4 regions of the Clostridium sp. Marseille-QA1073 genome follow, and region 2 is predicted to be linked to each of the others. Evidence: a T-box and tRNA genes for the amino acid it is inferred to sense, from the RefSeq annotation. Region 2 holds a T-box; the other regions hold tRNA genes.
The links. A T-box is a leader RNA that pairs with one kind of tRNA and senses whether it is charged. The one in region 2 lies ahead of alaS (alanine--tRNA ligase), so its partner is inferred to be a tRNA-Ala.

Region 1 (3,156 bases), on a different contig from region 2:
TCCTACGGGAGGCAGCAGTGGGGAATATTGCGCAATGTAAACCCCAGACGCAGCAACGCCGCGTGAATGAAGAAGGCCTTAGGTTGTAAAGTTCTGTCACATGGGAAGATAATGACGGTACTATATGAGGAAGCCGCCGGCTACACCCATGCGCCAGCAGCCGCGGTAATACGTAGGTGGCAAGCGTTGTCCGGATTTACTGGGCGTAAAGGATGCGTAGGCGGACATTTAAGTCAGATGTGAAATACCTGGCTCAACTTGTGTTGTATTTGAAATCCGGTGCGTTCAGGAGTGCAGGAGAGGAAAGCGGAATTCCTAGTGTAGCGGTGAAATGCGTAGAGATTGTGAAGAACACCAGTGGCGAAGGCGGCTTTCTGGACTGTAACTGACGCTGAGGCATGAAAGCGTGGGGAGCAAACAGGATTAGATACCCTGGTAGTCCACGCCGTAAACGATGAATACTAGGTGTAGGAGGTATCGACCCTTCTGTGCCGCAGTTAACACAATAAGTATTCCGCCTGGGGAGTACGATCGCAAGATTAAAACTCAAAGGAATTGACGGGGGCCCGCACAAGCAGCGGAGCATGTGGTTTAATTCGAAGCAACGCGAAGAACCTTACCTAGACTTGACATCCCCTGAATTACCCGTAATGAGGAAGCCCTTCGGGGCAGGGAGTAGGTGGTGCATGGTTGTCGTCAGCTCGTGAAGTTTCGGGGAGATGTTGGGTTAAGTCCCGCAACGAGCGCAACCCTTATCATTAGTTGCTACCATTAAGTTGAGCACTCTAGTGAGACTGCCCGGGTTAACCGGGAGGAAGGTGGGGATGACGTCAAATCATCATGCCCCTTATGTCTAGGGCTACACACGTGCTACAATGGTTGGTACAACAAGATGCAAGACCGTGAGGTGGAGCTAAACTTAAAAACCAATCCCAGTTCGGATTGTAGGCTGAAACTCGCCTACATGAAGCCGGAGTTGCTAGTAATCGCGAATCAGCATGTCGCGGTGAATACGTTCCCGGGCCTTGTACACACCGCCCGTCACACCATGAGAGCTGGTAACACCCGAAGTCCGTGAGGTAACCGCTAAGGAGCCAGCGGCCGAAGGTGGGATTAGTGATTGGGGTGAAGTCGTAACAAGGTAGCCGTAGGAGAACCTGCGGCTGGATCACCTCCTTTCTAGGGAGTCGACGTAGTTGGTAACTCTACTACGAAAACTGGTACTATCTCTGTTTAATTTTGAAAGACCAAAAGTCTTTAATATGGGGGTATAGCTCAGTTGGGAGAGCACCTGCCTTGCACGCAGGGGGTCAAGAGTTCGAATCTCTTTATCTCCACCATATTGTGGGTCTATAGCTCAGCTGGTTAGAGCGCACGCCTGATAAGCGTGAGGTCGATGGTTCGAGTCCATTTAGACCCACCATTAATTTAAAATTGTTCTTTGAAAATTGCACAGTGAAAATATTTGTTTAAATATCCTTTAAATTTAAAAGATAAATAAACAATTTCGTCAAGACAAACAGAAATAAGTTTAAAAACAAAGTTTTTGAATTCTATTTATGCGAATTTGTATAGGACACTTTGTAAAAGTTAATAAAATCATTTTATTACTTTATAAAATTAAATAGAAGCGAACAATACTAGGAAACAAGTGAGCGAGGAGCGGAGTTTACTTAGGTAAATGAGCACCACAGCGAATGCAGTTGACGACGTAGTGTGAAGCTTATATTGAATTTTAAGGTCAAGCTACAAAGGGCGCAGGGTGAATGCCTTGGCACTAGGAGCCGAAGAAGGACGTGATAAGCTGCGATAAGCTTTGGGTAGACGCAAATAGTCTGTGATCCAAAGATTTCCGAATGGGGAAACCTCCCGGCGGTTGCCGGGCGTACTCAGATATGCCGAAGTATAAGGTGGTAGAGGTAAACCCGGGGAACTGAAACATCTAAGTACCCGGAGGAAGAGAAAGAAAAATCGATTTCCTAAGTAGCGGCGAGCGAAAGGGAAAGAGCCCAAACCTAAGCCTTTGGCTTGGGGTTGAGGACAGAACATAAATTTACTGTATCTTTAGTTGAAGATAGCTGGAAAAGCACCAAAGAAGGTAATAGGTAGGCCCGTGCTTGGCGGAGATAAGGTAACAGTTCTGATCCAGAGTACCACGAGACACGTGAAACCTTGTGGGAAGCAGGGAGGACCACCTCCCAAGGCTAAATACTACCTAGTGACCGATAGTGGAGAAGTACCGTGAGGGAAAGGTGAAAAGAACCCCGGGAGGCAACAGAACCTGAAACCCTGTGCCTACAACCGATCGAAGCACTTTATATGTGTGACGATGCTTTTTTTAAGAACAGCCACAACGAGTTACGATATGCAGCGGTGTTGACACTTCGGCGTACGGAGCCGAAGGGAAACCGAGTCTGAATAGGGCGCAAAGTTGCATGTCGTAGACCCGAAACCGGGTGACCTATCCATGGCCAGGTTGAAGCGAGAGTAAAATCTCGTGGAGGACCGAACCACGTTGGTGTTGAAAAACCATGGGATGAGCTGTGGATAGCGGAGAAATTCCAATCGAACTCGGAGATAGCTGGTTCTCCTCGAAATAGCTTTAGGGCTAGCGTCGATTAATTGAGTAATGGAGGTAGAGCACTGAATAGGCTAGGGGGCATATCGCTTACCGAACCTTATCAAACTCCGAATGCCATATACTTTTATTTCGGCAGTCAGACTGCGAATGATAAGATCCGTAGTCAAAAGGGAAACAGCCCAGACCATCAGCTAAGGTCCCAAAGTGTAAGTTGTTGGTAAAGGATGTGGGATTTCTAAGACAACTAGGATGTTGGCTTAGAAGCAGCCACTCATTCAAAGAGTGCGTAATAGCTCACTAGTCAAGAGATCCTGCGCCGAAGATGTCCGGGGCTAAAACTTACCACCGAAGCTATGGGTGTACACTACGTGTACGCGGTAGAGGAGCTTTCTGCATTGGCTGAAGTCGTACCGGAAGGAGCGGTGGACGATGCAGAAGTGAGAATGTTGGCATAAGTAGCGAGAGACAGGTGAGAATCCTGTCGGTCGAAAACCTAAGGTTTCCTGAGGAAGGCTCGTCCGCTCAGGGTTAGTCGGGACCTAAGCCGAGGCCGAAAGGCGTAGGTGATGGACAAC
Region 2 (3,156 bases):
AAAAACTTTAGCATTTTAAAAGAAGATATTATTTATTTTAATGGAGCAATGATAATAAATAAAATAAATAAAGAAGAATATTTAGCTTTTAATGATATTAAGAAAATGTATGTTATAGATAAAAATTCTGAAATATTGGGTATTGTTAAGGAAATAATTTTTGATGGAGAAAGTTTTGAGATAAGAGCTATTTCAATATCATATAGCTTAGTTACAAGTATATTTAGAGAAAGAAGAATATTATTAATCAAAGATATGATTTTAGGAGAAGATAATTTGCTTTATGTAGGATGTCAAGATAAATATAGTTTTCATTGTGTACCTCATAATAATTTTTTATATATAGGAGAAGACAATATTGAAGGGTAAAAGAAGCTATATTAAAATTATAGCATTAATAATATTTATATTAGCAATTATACTTCTAATAAAAAGATTTCCAGTATTTTTAGATTTAATTGGAGTTATATTAATATCTTTTATAATATCTTATAGTTTAAGACCTTATTATAAATTTTTGATTAGCAAAGGCTTTAATAGAAAATTTGCAGCAGCTTTTGTTATATTAACTATAATACTTTCTATTTTAATAATATTTACTATTTTAATACCTTCTATATTTAAAGACAGCAATAATATTAATGATATGCTTTTAGATATTGAAAGATATGTTAATAATCTTAAGAGTCCAGATATTACTTTAGGAAATAATAAATTTATTTCCCATTTTATAAACGTAATTTATGATAAAGTACAATTACTAATAATTAATACAATAGAGAAAACCATAGAAACTCTTATATCAGCAGGAGAAAATATATTATTATTTTTAGTTTCTCCTACTCCTTATTTATTTTTTTCTATCTGATGATAATTTAATTTTGAATGGAATTTTAAAATTATTTCCTACATCAAGCAAAAATATGATTAGAAAAGCTTTAACGCATATAGATAAAGTGTTAGAGCGATATATAATAACACAATTTGAACTTTGCGCTATTATAGGTATTTTAACATTTATAGTGCTTTTAATATTAAGAGTTAAATTTCCTATAGTATTATCTTTAATAAATGCAATATTTAATATAATTCCTTATTTTGGGCCTATAATAGGTGCTATTCCTATTCTTATATTGGCTAGTTTAAATTCACTTCAAAGTGTAGTTTCTGTAGGAATAGCATTAATGATAATTCAGCAAATAGAAGGAGATATTATATGTCCTAAAATAATAGGAGAGAGTGTCAGTGCACATCCACTTACCATATTAATGTTATTACTTCTAGGCGGAAATATAGGTGGTGTATTAGGTATGATAATTATTGTACCTATTTGGGTAACTATTAAGGTATTATATGAAGATATTGAAAGTTATTTATTTTAAATTTTAATTAAGTAATAGTTGACATTTTATTTATTTTTTCATATAATTCCAATAAGAAAATGTAATATTAGGTGATGACAAGAATTAGTAAATATATCAAGGCATTTAGAGAGGAAGTGGTTGGTGAAAACTTCTTGGGAGATATATTGAAGCTGTCTTAGAGCCATATTTAATTAAGTGATATTAAAATTTAAAAAATTTTAATATAATAAGGGTGGTAACGCGGAACCTTTCGTCCCTTTTTAGGGAAGGAAGGTTTTTATTTTTTGTATAAAATATTATTAGTTAATACTATAATGATACAAAATATAGCTACAATAACGAAGTGTGAGATGTGCATTGTGAATTAAAAAGTTATAAATTAAAATAACAAAACAAATGCATATTTTAATCTATATATTAAATTTTTAAATAGTGCACTTAAATTATAGGAGGAGGAATAGATATGAAAAATATGTCATTAAATGAAATTAGAGAATCTTATTTAAGATTTTTTGAAAGTAAAGACCACTTAAGATTAGAAAGTTTCCCATTAGTACCTAAAAATGATAAGAGCTTACTACTTATAAATGCTGGTATGGCTCCATTAAAACCATATTTTACAGGATTACAAACCCCACCAAGTAAGAGAGTTACTACTTGTCAAAAGTGTATTAGAACTGGAGATATAGAAAATGTAGGTAAAACCTCTAGACATGGTACTTTTTTCGAAATGCTTGGAAATTTCTCTTTTGGAGATTACTTTAAAGAAGAGATAATTCCATGGGCTTGGGAATATGTAACAGAAGTTTTAGGAATACCAAAAGATAAATTATATGTAACTATACATTTAGAAGATGATGAAGCTTTTGAAATATGGGTAAATAAAACAGATATAGATAAAAATCGTATTTTTAGATTAGGAGCAGATAATTTCTGGGAGGTTGGAGCTGGCCCTGGACCATGTGGACCGTGTTCTGAAATTCATTTTGATAGAAAACCTGAATTAGGACAAATAAAAACTGCTGAGGAATTTGAAAAAGCTTCTGATGAAGATAGAGTTATAGAGTTCTGGAATCTAGTATTTACTCAATTTGATAAAGACGAAGAAGGAAATTATAATAAATTATCAAGTCCTAACATAGATACAGGAATGGGGCTTGAAAGAATGGCAACCATAATGCAAGGAGTTAACAGCATTTTTGAAGTTGACACAATTAGAGCAATATTAGATGAAGTTTGCAGAATATCTAATAAAAAATATGGCTATAATGAAAAAGAAGACATATCTATAAGAGTTATAACTGACCATGTTAGAAGTGTAACATTCATGATTAGTGATGGAGTATTACCATCAAATGAAGGTAGAGGATATGTTTTAAGAAGAATATTAAGAAGGGCAGCAAGACATGGTAGATTACTAGGAATAAAGGGAATATTCTTAAATAATCTATGTGATATAGTAATAGAAAACTCTAATGGTGCTTATCCAGAATTAAGTGAAAAATCTAGTTACATCAAAAAGGTAATAAAACTAGAAGAAGAAAGATTTAGTGAAACTATAGATTCAGGAATGGAAATATTAAAATCATATATTGAAGAATTAGAAGCTTCTAATGAAGATACTTTAAAAGGTGAAAAAGTTTTTAAACTTTATGACACTTATGGTTTTCCTCTAGAACTTACAGAGGAGATTTTAGAGGAAAAGAATTTAAAAGTCGATATAGAAGGCTTTAATACAGAAATGAAAAACCAAAGAGAAAGAGCTAGAGCAGCTAGAGGAGATTCAAGCTAC
Region 3 (3,156 bases), on a different contig from region 2:
TACTTTTTCACCTTTTTTTCAATATATAATTATATGTGCTATACTATATATAGCATATTTAAGGATATATGTCAATACATTCAGCTAAATATGATATTCTATTATCTTAATTTAAAACTTATATAATAAATAAATTTTCTATTTAAATATATAAATTTAAGAACTTTTTGCATTTAAAGAAGCATATTAATTTGTCATTGTAAACCTTAATAGTAATCTTTAACCTTTCTAATACCTCTAAAATAAAATTATAGCTTGCACGTATAAATTATCTAAATTATCTAAATTATAATATTACATAATAAATATTTTTAAGAGGTGTTAATATAATGGAGAAGATGCTTAAAAAGTATGCTAGATTAGCAGTAAAAACAGGAGTAAATATTCAGAAAAATCAAACTCTTATAATAGCATCCCCAATAGAATGTGCTCCATTTACTAGAATGATTTCTGAAGCCGCCTATAAAGAAGGAGCTAGGGAAGTAATAATAGATTGGAATGATGAACTTTCTACAAAAATAAAATATATGTATGCTGATGATGAGGTATTAAGCACTATAGCCCCATGGAAAGTGGATTCACTTATGCACTATGTAAAGAATGGTGCCGCAGTATTAAGTATATCTGCCTCAGATCCCGAACTTATGAAAGATGTTCCCTCTAAAAAAATTTCTGCTTCTATAAAAGCTAGTCAATTAGCATTTAAAGAATTTAATAATCGATTAACAAATTATAAAAATCGCTGGTCAATACTATCGATCCCTACAAAATCATGGGCTTCAAAAGTATTTCCAGAACTTTTACCAGATAAAGCAGTAGAAAAACTTTGGGAAGAGATTTTCAAACTAGTTAGAGTTGATAAAGAAGACCCTGTAAAAGCATGGGAAGAACATATAGAAGTTCTCAAAAGCAATAGAGACCTTTTAAATAATCAAAATTTAAAATCACTTCATTTTAAGAATTCTTTAGGTACAGACTTATATGTGAACTTGCCTCAAAATCATCTATGGATGGGTGGTAGTAAAAAGAGCTCAGATGACATAGAATTTGTTGCTAATATGCCAACAGAAGAAATATTTACATTACCTAAAAGAAATGGCGTTAATGGTATAGTGTATAGCTCAAAACCTTTGAATTATAGCGGAAAGCTTATAGAAGATTTTTCTTTGACATTTGAAAATGGCAAAATTATAGATTTTACTGCTAAAAAAGGCTATGATTCATTAAAAAACTTAATTACAACTGATGAAGGTTCTCATTATTTAGGTGAAGTGGCACTTGTTCCATTTAACTCTTCAATATCTAATTCTGGATTAACTTTTTTTAATACGCTATACGATGAGAATGCCTCTTGCCATCTTGCTATAGGGAAAGCTTATAACTTATCTATAAAAGATGGAGATAAAATGACAGATGAAGAATTCTTAAAGGTCGGGGGAAATATATCTTTAATTCATGTAGATTTTATGTTTGGCACAGAGGATTTAGAAGTAATCGGAGTAAATCAAAATGGAGAACTAATTCAAATTTTTAAAAATGGGAACTGGATCTTTTAATAAGGATAAAAAATTTTAAAGAGTTTTAAGCTTATAAATTTTTCAATATATGCTAAGTTTTTTTAACAAATTAGTTTTTGACTTCATATTTATAAAAAATGAATGCTATTATTAAAAATTCGTATAAAAAAAGCAATCCTTTTGGATTGCTTTTTTGGTGGAGATAAAGAGATTCGAACTCTTGACCCCCTGCGTGCAAGGCAGGTGCTCTCCCAACTGAGCTATACCCCCAAATATGGTGGACCTTCAGGGACTCGAACCCCGGACCTACCGGTTATGAGCCGGTTGCTCTAACCAACTGAGCTAAAGATCCATACTGTTAACTAAGTTTCCTTAGTTAACACTACCTGGCAACAACCTACCCTCCCACAGGGTCTCCCCTGCAGTACTCTCGGCGTCCTAAGGCTTAACCTGCCTGTTCGGAATGGAAAGGGGTGTTACCCTTAGGACCATCATCACCAGATTAAAAATTCATATAAGCTTCACATTACTTCGTCAGTTTCAGTCACTCCAGTGCTCATTTACTTTAGTAAACTCCGCTCTTCGTTTCTTCACTTCCTTGTTCTGTTCGCTTCTATTAATTTTAAAGAAAATTTGTCATAAACGTCGTACTACTTCGTCAACTGCATTCGCTGTGGTGCTCATTTACCATTAGTAAACTCTGCTCCTCACTCATTTGTTTCCTTGTATTACTCGTTTCTATCAAATTTTAAAATTATATAAACTTCAAAGAAATTATTCTCTGAAAATTGCACAGTGAAATTAATTAGGTCAAGCCCTCGACTTATTAGTATGAGTCAGCTGAACATGTTGCCATGCTTACACCTCTCACCTATCAACCTGGTGTTCTTCCAGGAGTCTTACTAACTTATGTTATGGGAAATCTCATCTTAGGGGGGGCTTCACGCTTAGATGCTTTCAGCGTTTATCCCTTCCAGACATAGCTACCCAGCTGTGCCACTGGCGTGACAACTGGTGCACCAGAGGTCTGTCCATCCCGGTCCTCATTGCCAGAGTTGGCTCCTTCAATTTCCTACGCCCGCGACGGATAGGAGACCGAACATCTCCACGACGTTCTGAACCCAGCTCGCGTGCCGCTTCAATGGGCGAACAGCCCAACCCTTGGGACCTACTTCAGCCCCAGGATGCGACGAGCCGACATCGAGGTGCCAAGCCACGGCCTTCCCCGTCGATGTGGACTCTTGGGGGAGATCAGCCTGTTATCCCCGAGGTAGCTTTTATCCGTTGAGCGATGGCCCTCCCACGAGGAACCACCGGATCGCACTAAGCCCGACTTTCGTCCCTGCTCCACTTGTCTGTGTCCTGATCAGGCTCCCTTCTGCCTTTGCACTCTTCGAACGATTTCCGACCGTTCTGAGGGAACCTTTGGGCGCCTCCGTTACTTTTTGGAGGCGACCGCCCCGGTCAAACTGCCCACCTAACAATTGTCCGTGACCTGATTCAAGGCCTCCGGTTAGAATTCCAGTACTATCAGGGTGGTATCCCAAGGATGACTCCACAAAGGCTGACGCCCTTGCTTCCAAGTCTCCCACCTATCCTGTACAGATAGTACCGAAACTCAATCGCTAAATTGCCGTAA
Region 4 (3,156 bases), on a different contig from region 2:
AGCTGAGGCGTGATGGGGAAGCCCTTTAGGGTGAAGTATCTGATTCCACGCTGCCAAGAAAAGCCTCTATGGAGGAAGCTAGTGCCCGTACCGCAAACCGACACAGGTAGGTGAGGAGAGAATCCTAAGACCATCGGAAGAATTGCTGTTAAGGAACTCGGCAAATTGACCCCGTAACTTCGGGAGAAGGGGTGCCTACGCAAGTAGGCCGCAGAGAATAGGCCCAAGCAACTGTTTAGCAAAAACACAGGTCTCTGCTAAAGCGAAAGCTGATGTATAGGGGCTGACGCCTGCCCGGTGCTGGAAGGTTAAGGGGATTGCTTAGTGCAAACGAAGGCATGAACTTAAGCCCCAGTAAACGGCGGCCGTAACTATAACGGTCCTAAGGTAGCGAAATTCCTTGTCGGGTAAGTTCCGACCCGCACGAATGGCGTAATGATTTGGGCACTGTCTCAACAGCAAATCCGGCGAAATTGTAGTGCAAGTGAAGATGCTTGCTACCCGCGATTGGACGGAAAGACCCCGTAGAGCTTTACTGCAATTTAGCATTGAGTTTCGGTACTATCTGTACAGGATAGGTGGGAGACTTGGAAGCAAGGGCGTCAGCCTTTGTGGAGTCATCCTTGGGATACCACCCTGATAGTACTGGAATTCTAACCGGAGGCCTTGAATCAGGTCACGGGACATTGTTAGGTGGGCAGTTTGACTGGGGCGGTCGCCTCCAAAAAAGTAACGGAGGCGCCCAAAGGTTCCCTCAGAACGGTCGGAAATCGTTCGAAGAGTGCAAAGGCAGAAGGGAGCCTGACTGCGACACAGACAAGTGGAGCAGGGACGAAAGTCGGGCTTAGTGATCCGGTGGTTCCTCGTGGGAGGGCCATCGCTCAACGGATAAAAGCTACCTCGGGGATAACAGGCTGATCTCCCCCAAGAGTCCACATCGACGGGGAGGTTTGGCACCTCGATGTCGGCTCGTCGCATCCTGGGGCTGAAGTAGGTCCCAAGGGTTGGGCTGTTCGCCCATTAAAGCGGCACGCGAGCTGGGTTCAGAACGTCGTGAGACAGTTCGGTCCCTATCCGTCGCGGGCGTAGGAAATTTGAAGGGAGCTGTCCTTAGTACGAGAGGACCGGGATGGACAGACCTCTGGTGCACCAGTTGTCACGCCAGTGGCACAGCTGGGTAGCTATGTCTGGAAGGGATAAACGCTGAAAGCATCTAAGCGTGAAGCCCCCCCTAAGATGAGATTTCCCATAACATAAGTTAGTAAGACTCCTGGAAGAACACCAGGTTGATAGGTGAGAGGTGTAAGCATGGCAACATGTTCAGCTGACTCATACTAATAAGTCGAGGGCTTGACCTAATTAATTTCACTGTGCAATTTTCAGAGAATAATTTCTTTGAAAATTTATAAAAAAAGTTATTGACAAAGATAACTTAATAAATTATAATAACAAAGTAAGGTTAATGAATGACCTTTGAATCTGGTGATGATGGTCCTAAGGGTAACACCCCTTTCCATTCCGAACAGGCAGGTTAAGCCTTAGGACGCCGAGAGTACTGCAGGGGAGACCCTGTGGGAGGGTAGGTTGTTGCCAGGTAGTGTTAACTAAGTCTCCTTAGTTAACACTATGGATCTTTAGCTCAGTTGGTTAGAGCAACCGGCTCATAACCGGTAGGTCCGGGGTTCGAGTCCCTGAAGGTCCACCATATTTGGGGGTATAGCTCAGTTGGGAGAGCACCTGCCTTGCACGCAGGGGGTCAAGAGTTCGAATCTCTTTATCTCCACCAAAAAGCAATCCAAGAGGATTGCTTTTTTATTTTTTTAGAATAAATTAAATTTTAAAACCTATTAAGATCAATTATTAAATTTTTTACAGATATATTTCTATATGGTACTACAAATTATAAAGTTGATTAGCCACAATTTAAATTATACATTCTTATTATTTCCTATTAATTTCATCTGTATTTTTTTAGCGCACCTATTTCAATTATTAAATCCCTAAAGTCATCATCAGATAAGAATGAACGACTAACTCTATCTAGTGAATTTAAAGCTTCTGTAAAATGCTTGATAGCAGGAGTTTGTAGATTATTAATCTAATAGCATAAGCTCATTTCATTGTAAGTCTTTATAAATGTTAAAGCCTCCATGTATCCTTCACTTCTAAATTGATAATATTTCCCTTGATCAAAATGTGACACAAAGTTTAAAAAGTTAGCATCAACATTAAGTTTATCATTAGTTAGTAGTGTATTTACCATTTCATTAGCTGATCGTATATCAGTACTGAATTGGGATAAAGTCTTTAAAACACCTTGAGATATTTGATCATAAGGCATTAATATAAAAATTGACATATTTCCCTTTTTAATTAATGCTTTCAATGTTATAATATGAGTTACTTTTTATATAGTTACAAAATTATAATGGGAGATGAATTTATGTATAGTAAGAATTATATACAAATGGATGAGAGCATTTGGAGTGGAAGAGTAGACAGTACTTCCAACTATGATGCTTTTAGATGGCACCAACATGTTAAACCATTAAATTTATGGGACGAAAATATAAAGCCTGTAGAAAGCTTAAGCTTTGGCATATTAGGTTTTTGTTGTGATATAGGTATAAAATTAAATAAAGGCAGAGTTGGTGCAATAAATGGTCCAATATCCATAAGAACTCAAATGGCAAATTTCCCTTGCAACTTTTATGAATGTGTAAATATATTTGATGCAGGTGACATAGTTGCAGAAGGATTAAGTTTAAGTGAAGCACAAGAACTTTTATCTAAATCTGTAGCTAGACTTCTTAGTTTAAATATATTCCCAATTGTATTAGGCGGCGGACATGAAACTGCTTTAGGAAACTTTAGAGGGCTCTTTAATAATGTACAAACTATATGTGATAAACCAAAGATTGGCATAATAAATTTTGATGCTCACTTTGATTTACGACCTTATGATAAAGAAGGAAGCTCTGGGACTATGTTTAGGCAAATATCAGATATCTGTAAAAATAATGATATGGATTTTTCTTATTTCTGTGTTGGTGTTCAAGAACATAGTAATACAATTGAGCTTTTTAAAACTGCTAATAAATTAGGAGTTAAATATGCCCTTGCAAAAGACATAGTATCTAGTGATGGCTGGGCACT

Region 1: it encodes a tRNA-Ala, which carries the amino acid that the T-box ahead of alaS (alanine--tRNA ligase) is inferred to sense. The anticodon was not compared.
Region 3: it encodes a tRNA-Ala, which carries the amino acid that the T-box ahead of alaS (alanine--tRNA ligase) is inferred to sense. The anticodon was not compared.
Region 4: it encodes a tRNA-Ala, which carries the amino acid that the T-box ahead of alaS (alanine--tRNA ligase) is inferred to sense. The anticodon was not compared.

What each region holds. Positions count from the first base shown of each region.
Region 1 is NZ_JBSVQM010000009.1:97,223-100,378, reverse strand. Features, by position in the region: rRNA gene ACY1IQ_RS10315 (16S ribosomal RNA) at 1-1,179, shown strand, start outside; tRNA gene ACY1IQ_RS10310 (tRNA-Ala) at 1,265-1,340, shown strand; tRNA gene ACY1IQ_RS10305 (tRNA-Ile) at 1,347-1,423, shown strand; rRNA gene ACY1IQ_RS10300 (23S ribosomal RNA) at 1,740-3,156, shown strand, end outside.
Region 2 is NZ_JBSVQM010000001.1:278,564-281,719, reverse strand. Features, by position in the region: gene ACY1IQ_RS01225 (PRC-barrel domain-containing protein) at 1-369, shown strand, start outside; gene ACY1IQ_RS01220 (hypothetical protein) at 359-868, shown strand; gene ACY1IQ_RS01215 (AI-2E family transporter) at 882-1,382, shown strand; T-box leader at 1,448-1,625, shown strand; gene alaS (alanine--tRNA ligase) at 1,828-3,156, shown strand, end outside.
Region 3 is NZ_JBSVQM010000009.1:93,408-96,563, forward strand. Features, by position in the region: gene ACY1IQ_RS10280 (aminopeptidase) at 330-1,556, shown strand; tRNA gene ACY1IQ_RS10285 (tRNA-Ala) at 1,712-1,787, opposite strand; tRNA gene ACY1IQ_RS10290 (tRNA-Ile) at 1,793-1,869, opposite strand; rRNA gene rrf (5S ribosomal RNA) at 1,902-2,019, opposite strand; rRNA gene ACY1IQ_RS10300 (23S ribosomal RNA) at 2,324-3,156, opposite strand, start outside.
Region 4 is NZ_JBSVQM010000007.1:161,100-164,255, forward strand. Features, by position in the region: rRNA gene ACY1IQ_RS08685 (23S ribosomal RNA) at 1-1,358, shown strand, start outside; rRNA gene rrf (5S ribosomal RNA) at 1,479-1,596, shown strand; tRNA gene ACY1IQ_RS08695 (tRNA-Ile) at 1,629-1,705, shown strand; tRNA gene ACY1IQ_RS08700 (tRNA-Ala) at 1,711-1,786, shown strand; gene ACY1IQ_RS08705 (hypothetical protein) at 2,099-2,386, opposite strand; gene hutG (formimidoylglutamase) at 2,444-3,156, shown strand, end outside.